DNA from 2 places in the Rothia sp. ZJ1223 genome. Region 1 is predicted to be linked to the other one. Evidence: predicted binding sites of a transcription regulator. Region 1 holds the regulator's gene; the other holds the start of a gene.

Region 1 (4,426 bases):
CTGGCATAAATCCCGCCACCACAAGCGCCGTCTGGTCTCCCCCGATTTTGCCTCCAAGGTAGCGCGCGTACTCAAGCCCGGCGGAATCTGGCGTCTTGCTACCGACTGGGAAGAATACGCCCTGGTCATGCGCGAGGTACTGGAGGCTCACCCTGACTTTGAGAACGTGTACGCCGGTGAGAACACCAGCGAAGAAGACCCCATCGGTGGTTGGGCACCGCGCTGGGAAGGTCGCACGCTGACTTCCTTTGAGCGTAAGGCAGGCGAGGCAGGACGCCGCGCCCACGATCTGACCTACCGCCGCAAGTAAAGCACATAGGCTGGGTCATCAGTGATCGCTTTTTCTCTGGCTCTGTGCAGTCTAGGAATCCCCTGCCAGCGGTCTTTTCCCAAGAATCTGCGATATAGTATCTAAAAAATATGGGTGACCCTACTTTTATTTTTTTCTCATCTCTCGTAGCAATTATGAGTAGAGTGAGAACTGATAGCTAGAGGTGAGGGAAACCAATAGACCTCCGAGCATCAACCGCTTAAGCCCACAGTCTCTGTGGGCTTTTGTCGTTAATAACTGATATTCCTGTAAAACCTTCTTCATGTTTCTTGCCTATATCGATGAAATTGGTGAACCAGGCGCTTTCGTTTTCTAAAGACCATGCACGGCACAAAACATCCTCTGCATTTAGCTAGGCTGGCTTCGTAATACCAGAGGAAAGTGTGCGGCAGTTCGGTGCCAAGGTGATTCCTATGGTGCGCGAGCTCGTGGCACAGGAGAAGGACTGTGCGCGTCCACCCAGTAGATCGGGCAGGGGCAGGGGGTGCCGATTAAACAGTGAAAGGTACCGCTTGTGTAAGCGGTACCTTTCACTGTTTATCGATACTTATCCCCAAAACATCTAGGGGTTACTGACCGGTCTTCTCATAGGAGTCGATCGCGCCGGGATTGCCCTCCATGAAAGCATCAATCTGAGCTTTGTCGGCGCGCAGCTGAGGATCGTTCTTCAGATAGTGCTTGGTCTCGCGGGCAATCAGACCCGAAAGAATCAGCAGACCAATCAGGTTGGGAATAGCCATCAGACCGTTGGCGATATCTGAGAAGGTCCAGACGGTAGTGAGTTCGGTGGTGCAGCCAACGAAGACGATACCCGCAAAGAACATGCGATAGACCATCACACCACCGCGTCCAACCAGACGCTCGACGTTGCGCTCACCGTAGTACGCCCAGCCCAAGATAGTGGAGTAGGCGAACATCACCAGACCGATAGTCACAATCCAGCCACCGATCGGGCCGATTTCCCCACTAAAAGCAAGGTTAGTCATGGTAGAGGCTGGAACCAGTTCACCGTCAGTACCGGTTGCATGCCAAGCGCCGGTAACGATCAGAACCATACCGGTGCAGGTCACCACGATGATGGTGTCGATGAAGGTCTGGGTCATTGACACCATACCCTGACGCACCGGGTGGGTGGTCTGCGCAGCCGCAGCGGCAATAGCGGCAGAACCCATACCTGATTCGTTCGAGAAGATACCGCGGGCAACACCGTACTGAATCGCGTAGATCATTGCGGAGCCGGCAAAGCCACCAACAGCGCTGGTGCCGGTGAAAGCATCCGAGAACACCTCACCAAAAGCGGCGGGAATCTGAGCGAAGTTCACACCGATAATGTACAGCGCACCACCAACATAGAAAACAATCATCACGGGTACAAAACCAGCGGTAACCTTAGCGATGGACTTGATACCACCTAACAGAACCATCAGCGTCAGTAGCGCCAGCAGAGTACCGGTGAATGCAGCGGGAATATCGAATGTTTCCTTCAGGTTGCCCGCAATGGAGTTACCCTGGGTCATGTTGCCGATGCCGAAGGACGCCAGTACAGCAGCAATAGCGAAGAAAAGCCCCAGGAACTTACCCAAGCCACCTTTAATGCCACGCTCTAGATAGTACTGCGGACCGCCAGAAACTTCACCTTTAGAGTCCTTGGAACGGTAGCGAACCCCCAAGAAAGCCTCTGAGTACTTGGATGCCATACCGAAAATCGCGGTCACCCACATCCAGAAAAGAGCGCCGGGGCCACCGATGGAAATCGCTGTCGCGACACCGACGATGTTACCGGTACCCACAGTTGCCGCCAGCGCGGTGGTCAGCGACTGAAACTGGGAGATGTCGCCGCCCTCAGCGCCTTCGTCCTTGCGGTCAAAGAAAGCAAGACGAAGGGCAGGGATCAGCTTCACGAGCTGCAAAACGCCCAGGCGAATGGTGAGATAAATACCCGTGCCCAGCAGCAAGGGAATCAAAACAAAGGGGCCCCAGATGATGCTGGAGATATTGCCCAAGATTTCATCGATCATCGACGGTTTTCTCTCTTGAAAAAGTGTGAAAGGTATGTGCAAGAACACGGGTTCTTGTGTGATGTGAGATGAGTCTAATACAGCTCGGGTTACATTTGTGTAACAGCTCTTATTTATGACGTGGTTTTGGGCATAAAAATACCGCCTAACGGCTTCTCCACACTGCCGTTGAAGGCAGTACGTTCGCTGTCAAGCGGTATTTCTTGTGTCAGTGTCAAGTTATTCGCTACTTCACGGGCGGTAGAGCACCACAGCCTGCGATCGGGTGCGTGCAGCCGGACGCTTGCCGCGAGGCAGATTCACCACGTCCCCTGAGAGACCCGCAGCAAAAATACGGGAGTTCTCTTGCAGTCTCAGGCGCACAGCCTCAAGTTCCGCCTGCAGTTCTTTATTGCGAGCGCGCAGCGCCTCCACCTGGTTTTCCAGCTGCATGATGCGCTTAATGCCTTCGAGAGAAACCCCGTCGTGCGAGAGGTTCTGGATTTCCTGCAATTTCTCAACATCGCGCTGGGAGTAGCGGCGGGCGCGTCCGGGTGCGCGCGAGGGCTGAACCAGACCCATGCGGTCATACTGACGCAGGGTCTGCGGGTGCATACCAGCAAGTTCTGCCGCTACCGAAATCACAAAGAGCGGTCGGTCTGATTCATATACCACGGTTTACGCCTTTCTCAGCAGCTCTTCACGCACGTCGCCCTGAGGTGCCAGCTCAACAAAACGCGCGAAGGCTTCTTGTGCTTCATCGCTCAGGTCAGTGGGCAGCTGCACCTCGGGAATGACCAAAAGGTTACCCTTAACCCCGTTCTTACCGGGAAAGCCGCGTTCTTTGGCGCGCAATTTCTGACCGGCACGAGCACCGGGGGCAAGGCGCAGTTTCACGGTGGAACCATCGAGAGTTGGTGCCTGAATGACCCCGCCATTAACAGCTTCTTCAAGTGAAACGGGCACGCGCACCAGCACATCGTCTCCGTCTCGTTCAAAGATGGACGAGGGCTGTACACGCACTTCAATAATCAGATCGCCTGCGCCACCGGGACCGGGCTGACCCTTACCGCGTTTGCGGACCTTCTGACCGTCTTTAATACCGGCAGGAATCTTCACCTCGGTACCCGCACCGTTGCCACCGCGCACATGCACGGTGTGACCGGTAAAAGACTCTTTAAGGGTGATAGTTGCCTGGGCGGTGAGGTTAGCGCCCTTGGCAGGAGCCTGCTGGAAGCCACCGCCACCAAAACCACCGCCTCCGAACATACCACCCAGTAGGTCGTCGATATTAATGTTCTGACCGCCGCCAGCTGAGAAACCGCCGGGGAATCCTCCACCAAAACCACCAGCGCCACCGGGGAACCCGCCCCCACCAAAGCCAGCTGCGCCGTACTTACGAATCTGATCGTATTCCTGACGTTGCTTAGCATCAGAAAGCACATCGTAAGCCTCAGAGACTTCCTTGAACTTTTTCTCAGCCGCGGCATCGCCAGAGTTCTGGTCTGGGTGATACTTGCGCGCCAGTTTACGGTAGGCCTTCTTGATATCGGCATCCGCAGCGTCATCAGAGACGCCCAGAACCTTATAAAAGTCTTGATTCAACCAGTTTTCACTAGCCATGAGTATGAACGCCCCTTTTCTTTACTCGTGCGTCAATCTTGTAGATATAGATATTTGAAGTTTGATTTTTGTCAAAGCACTGAGACCGTAGTATGCGACTTGCGACTTTTGCGAAGCGTAGCGAGCAGTGTTTGAGCTGGAGCGTACTACGGCGTAGTGCTTAGTATTGGTGTGAAAACAGCGGGCAGATCGATTGCTCGTACCTGCCCGCTGCCTCATATTGCTTTATGCGCTAATGCTATTCAGCTGCCGCTACAGCAACCTGCGCGGTGCGAACGACGCGGTCTTTGACCTTGTAGCCGTTACGCAGAACCATTGATACGTGATCTGGTTCGACCTCGCTAGTGGGCTGCTGCAAGACTGCCTCGTGAATCTGGGGGTCGAAAGCATCCCCTACAGTACCGAAGCGTTCCAGTCCCTGCTTTTCCAAAGTTTCAGTCAGCTTCTTAGCAATCGCAGCGAAAGGGCCTTCTTC
Region 2 (4,426 bases), on a different contig from region 1:
CGCGCGTGAACGGCGAACCGCGTCCGCAACGGCTGTGACTGCCTTGCGCTGACCAATCAGGCGCTTGCCCAATTCTTCTTCCATGCGTAGCAGCTTCTCAGATTCGCCCTGCAGCATACGCCCGGCGGGAATACCCGTCCAGGCTGAGATGACCTCGGCAATATCGTCTGCGGTCACCTCTTCAGAAACCATAGTCTCGGTTGAGGACGCTGCGGCTTCCTCCTGGTGTGCCTCGGCAAGCTGAGCTTCAAGCGCGGGAATTTCACCGTAGAGGATGCGGGAGGCATCTGCTAGGTTGCCTTCGCGCTGGGCGACCTCAGCTTTAGAGCGCAGCTCATCAATCTGAGATTTAAGTTCACCTACCTTATTGAGTCCAGCTTTCTCGGCTTCCCAGCGGGAGTTCAGCGCGTCCAGCTGCTCTTTTTTATCTGCCATATCGGCACGCAGGGCCTCCAAACGCTCTACCGATGCGGGGTCGGTTTCGTCAGCAAGTGCCAGCTCTTCCATGGTGAGACGGTCAACGGCGCGACGCAGCTGGTCGATTTCCTCGGGTGCCGAGTCAATTTCCATACGCAGACGCGATGCTGCCTCATCGATCAGGTCAATCGCTTTATCCGGCAGCTGACGCGAGGGAATGTAGCGGTTAGACAGGTTCGCAGCTGCCACCAGGGCTGAGTCTGCGATGGATACCTTGTGGTGAGCTTCGTAGCGTTCTTTGAGTCCGCGCAGAATACCGATGGTGTCATCGACCGACGGCTCCCCCACGTAAACCTGCTGAAAGCGACGTTCGAGGGCAGCGTCTTTCTCGATGTTTTCGCGGTACTCGTCCAAGGTGGTGGCACCGATCAGGCGCAGTTCACCACGAGCAAGCATGGGTTTGAGCATATTGCCCGCGTCCATGGAACCTTCGGTAGCACCGGCACCTACCACGGTGTGGATCTCGTCGATGAAGGTCACAATCTGACCTTCAGACTTTTTGATCTCTTCGAGAACAGCCTTGAGTCGTTCCTCAAACTCACCGCGGTATTTAGCGCCAGCAACCATTGCACCGAGGTCAAGGCTAATAAGGGTTTTACCGCGCAGAGATTCAGGCACATCGCCCGAAACCATGCGCTGGGCAAGACCTTCTACCACGGCGGTTTTACCGACGCCGGGTTCACCAATGAGAACGGGATTGTTCTTGGTGCGGCGTGAGAGTACCTGAATGACGCGGCGAATTTCGCTATCGCGCCCAATCACGGGGTCGAGTTTACCCTCGCGTGCTACTGCGGTGAGATCGGTGCCGTACTTTTCGAGGGCTTGAAAGGTGCCCTCGGGGTCTGGGGTATTCACGGTGCGACCTCCTCTTACACTCGGAATAGTTGATTCAAGCACCTGGGCAGACGCACCGTTGTCGGTGAGCGCGCGGGCGGCGTCATCGTTATCGCTGGCGATGCCCAGGAGCAGAAGTTCAGTTGAAACGTATTCGTCGCCGAGTTGCTCAGCTTTGGTCTGCGCTGTTTGTAGGGCGCTCAGGGTAGCCCGCGAGAACTGGGCTTGGGCGGTTGACGAGCCCTGGGCGCTCGGTAGTTTCTTGATAGCGGTGGATGCTGCCACTGAGATAGCATCCACATCTGCGCCGGCTGCTTTGAGCACGGCGACTGCAACGCCTTCGCGCTGGTCCATGAGTGCTTTGAGCAGGTGTGCCGGTTCAATACTGGGGTTGCCCGCTGTTTGGGCGTTCATATTCGCTGCCGAAATGGCTTCTTGCGATTTGGTGGTGAATTTGGTGTTCATTGTTCCTCTAGTGATCGTTGGTGAGGAGCGCTGGTTTTGGGCTGGCAAGCCGACTACCTGCGTCCGTTTCTTTTAGATAAATTGAGTGTACTACGCTCAACTTTATTTTGTAAAGCGTGTTCCCGCTTTCTACGTTCTACGTTCTACGTTCTACGGCAAGCGTCGGCACTCCGCTACAAAGCTCAGGCATACCCGGGGACACCACCGCGCCAAAGGTGACCACCAAAAGTAAAAGGTGACCGCGAAAAGTAATGGTGACCATGACATGTGCGGTCAGCATTACTTTTCGCGGTCACCTCATTCTTAAAAACCACCACGGACGCGCGCTTTTTGCTGCCTGATAGCTGCGACTATTGCGCGCTTTGATTTCTCTGGCTCCTTGTACACATCACCCCAGTTCAAGCGCACCACTCTCCAGCCCGCATTTTGCAGCTCAACTTCACGGCGACGCTCTCGCAACAACGCATCCTCAGCCGAACCAAACCGTGAATACTTGATGGCACCGTCAAACTCAAAAGCAAGCATCAAATCAGGAATAGCAAAATCCATACGGTAGAGGCTGCCATTCACGATCACCTCATACTGCTCATAAATTCCTGGAATCTTCAGCATGATAAGAATCCACCGGAGAAGCGTCTCACCAGCAGATTCAGATTTTTCGCTTACCAGAGACGCTAATCGCTGTACCTTGCGTGGACGATACCCTCCACCCAGCGCCAAAAATTCGACCAGCTCTTCATAAGCAACCAGTTTGTTCCGCACCGCTGAATCTGCAATCACAAGAGCTTGTTCTACGGGCAAGAGTTGAGCACAGAATTTTATAGTCTCCAGAGGCGCAGAAATAGCCAACCCCTCTGACGTCATACGGTGGGGGAAACTTTCCAAATCACTGACGAGGTGCTTTTTCACGTCCTTGGCGCGTCCGCGGCTGTTGGTTTCCGTCAGTATATGCACTTCATTCTTGGGGTCAATGACATCAAGACCGTAGAGCAAAGCCGCCGAGACATGCGAGAAAATCGCGGACGAGTTACGTTTGTAATAGGCATAGATATGGGCAAGAGGTGTTTCCCAAGGAGTCAGTCGGTTCAGAAGTGAACCGTTGATGTAGGCTCCTTCTCTGAGCCGAATCAGTTGGCCGTTTACTAGCGCTTTGTTGATAGAGGCGGGGTGTTCCCCGCGCTGTAGGAGGTCTTTGCGGGTGGCAATGTTATCTAATATTTCTTCGTGGTTCATGCGCTTATCATGCACAATTTTCGCTGGGCTAGCTGGTTGTTACGTTTTATGTTGTGGATATCTTTTCAATGTAATTCTATGGATAGCCCACACAGAGGTGACCACCAAAAGTAAAAGGTGACCGCGAAAAGTAATGGTGACCATGACATGTGCGGTCAGCATTACTTTTCGCGGTCACCTCCGATTTTTCGTGGTCACACCGCGCGAAGGCAGGCACACGGCGGCAGCAAAGAGACTCTCCCACCAGCTCTACCCGCGCGCATCGTGTCGGCACGCACCAGCGTCTCTACGCCCTAGTCAAGAAAGTCATAGGTGTAGGACGCGCGTTCCCGCTCCTCTTCTTGCTCCGGGTCAATGCCGGCGAGGGTGCGGTGGGTTTTCTTAGATTCATTCAAAGCTAGAAAATAGGTAGCCAGTGCGAAGCAGAGGGTAAGGATTCCAGCCGTATTGCCGAACCCGGCTGAAAGACCCACAAACCACTCCCCGAATACCTGCGACGCCGCCGACACCACGCGTCCGCCCATACGATCTGGCACTAAGAAACCAAATACCAGGGCAAGAACAAAAGAAATCACGTACACCAGGGCAATAGTAAAAGTGGTCGACCGAGTAACATGCAAAGCAGCTTCACGACGCATCATCACAGCACCCATACCCATCGCCACTAACAGCATGGGCCCAAAACTAACAGCGAAAACAGGTACAAGGTCGCCTCCAGCGCCAAACAGTGAGCGCCCGGCGACTATCCAGAGGGTCGCAATCACCGCCAGCGGGTAGGCAAGGCGGGGCAGGTAACGGGTAAAAGCAGAGGATGCGCGTTGAGTATTCACGTAATTTATTCTACGAACCTTGTGGAGCAGTTGTTATAGGGTGAAGGTATGACTACTTCGCAGAAACCAGCAGCAATTCTTTTCGATCATGATGGCACTCTTGTTGATACTGAGCCCCTGTGGGCGAGGGCTAAGGAGGATGTCGCGCACGCGCACGGTAAGCAGTGGAGCGAGCAGGACACCTTGGACGCGCTGGGTAAGCCCATGCAGGTTACCTACGACATCATGAAGGCTAATGGTGTTGCGCTGAGTGATGAGCAGATTTACGACGGTTTGGTGAGCAGTATTCTGGGGCAGCTGGATGATACACAGATTGAGTTTCTGCCCGGTGTTGAGAAGCTGTTGCAGGATGTGCATGAAGCGGGTATCCCGGCGGCGATTGTTACTAACGCTACCCGCCACATCGCGGAGCGTACTGCCGCGATGGCACCGGAGGGTCTATTCAGAACCATTGTGACTAACGATGATGTCACCAATCCTAAGCCCGATCCTGAGCCTTATCTTTTAGCGGCTCAGCGGTTGGGTGTTGAGCCGAGTGAGTGTATTGCGCTCGAAGACTCCCCGAGTGGTGTTGCCAGTGCCAAAGC

The links. Region 1 encodes HspR, which represses chaperone genes until heat shock. Its sites were predicted from a motif close to AAGTTGAGTCNNNNNGACTCAACTT; they were not measured.
Region 2: the regulator HspR is predicted to act here: its motif matches at 1,855-1,879, upstream of clpB (ATP-dependent chaperone ClpB).

What each region holds. Positions count from the first base shown of each region.
Region 1 is NZ_JAFEUT010000003.1:306,598-311,023, forward strand. Features, by position in the region: gene trmB (tRNA (guanosine(46)-N7)-methyltransferase TrmB) at 1-310, shown strand, start outside; gene JTP09_RS05655 (sodium:alanine symporter family protein) at 901-2,349, opposite strand; gene JTP09_RS05660 (heat shock protein transcriptional repressor HspR) at 2,581-2,943, opposite strand; gene JTP09_RS05665 (DnaJ C-terminal domain-containing protein) at 3,007-3,951, opposite strand; gene JTP09_RS05670 (nucleotide exchange factor GrpE) at 4,190-4,426, opposite strand, start outside.
Region 2 is NZ_JAFEUT010000005.1:196,841-201,266, forward strand. Features, by position in the region: gene clpB (ATP-dependent chaperone ClpB) at 1-1,776, opposite strand, end outside; gene JTP09_RS08340 (hypothetical protein) at 2,080-3,009, opposite strand; gene JTP09_RS08345 (hypothetical protein) at 3,303-3,839, opposite strand; gene JTP09_RS08350 (HAD family phosphatase) at 3,888-4,426, shown strand, end outside.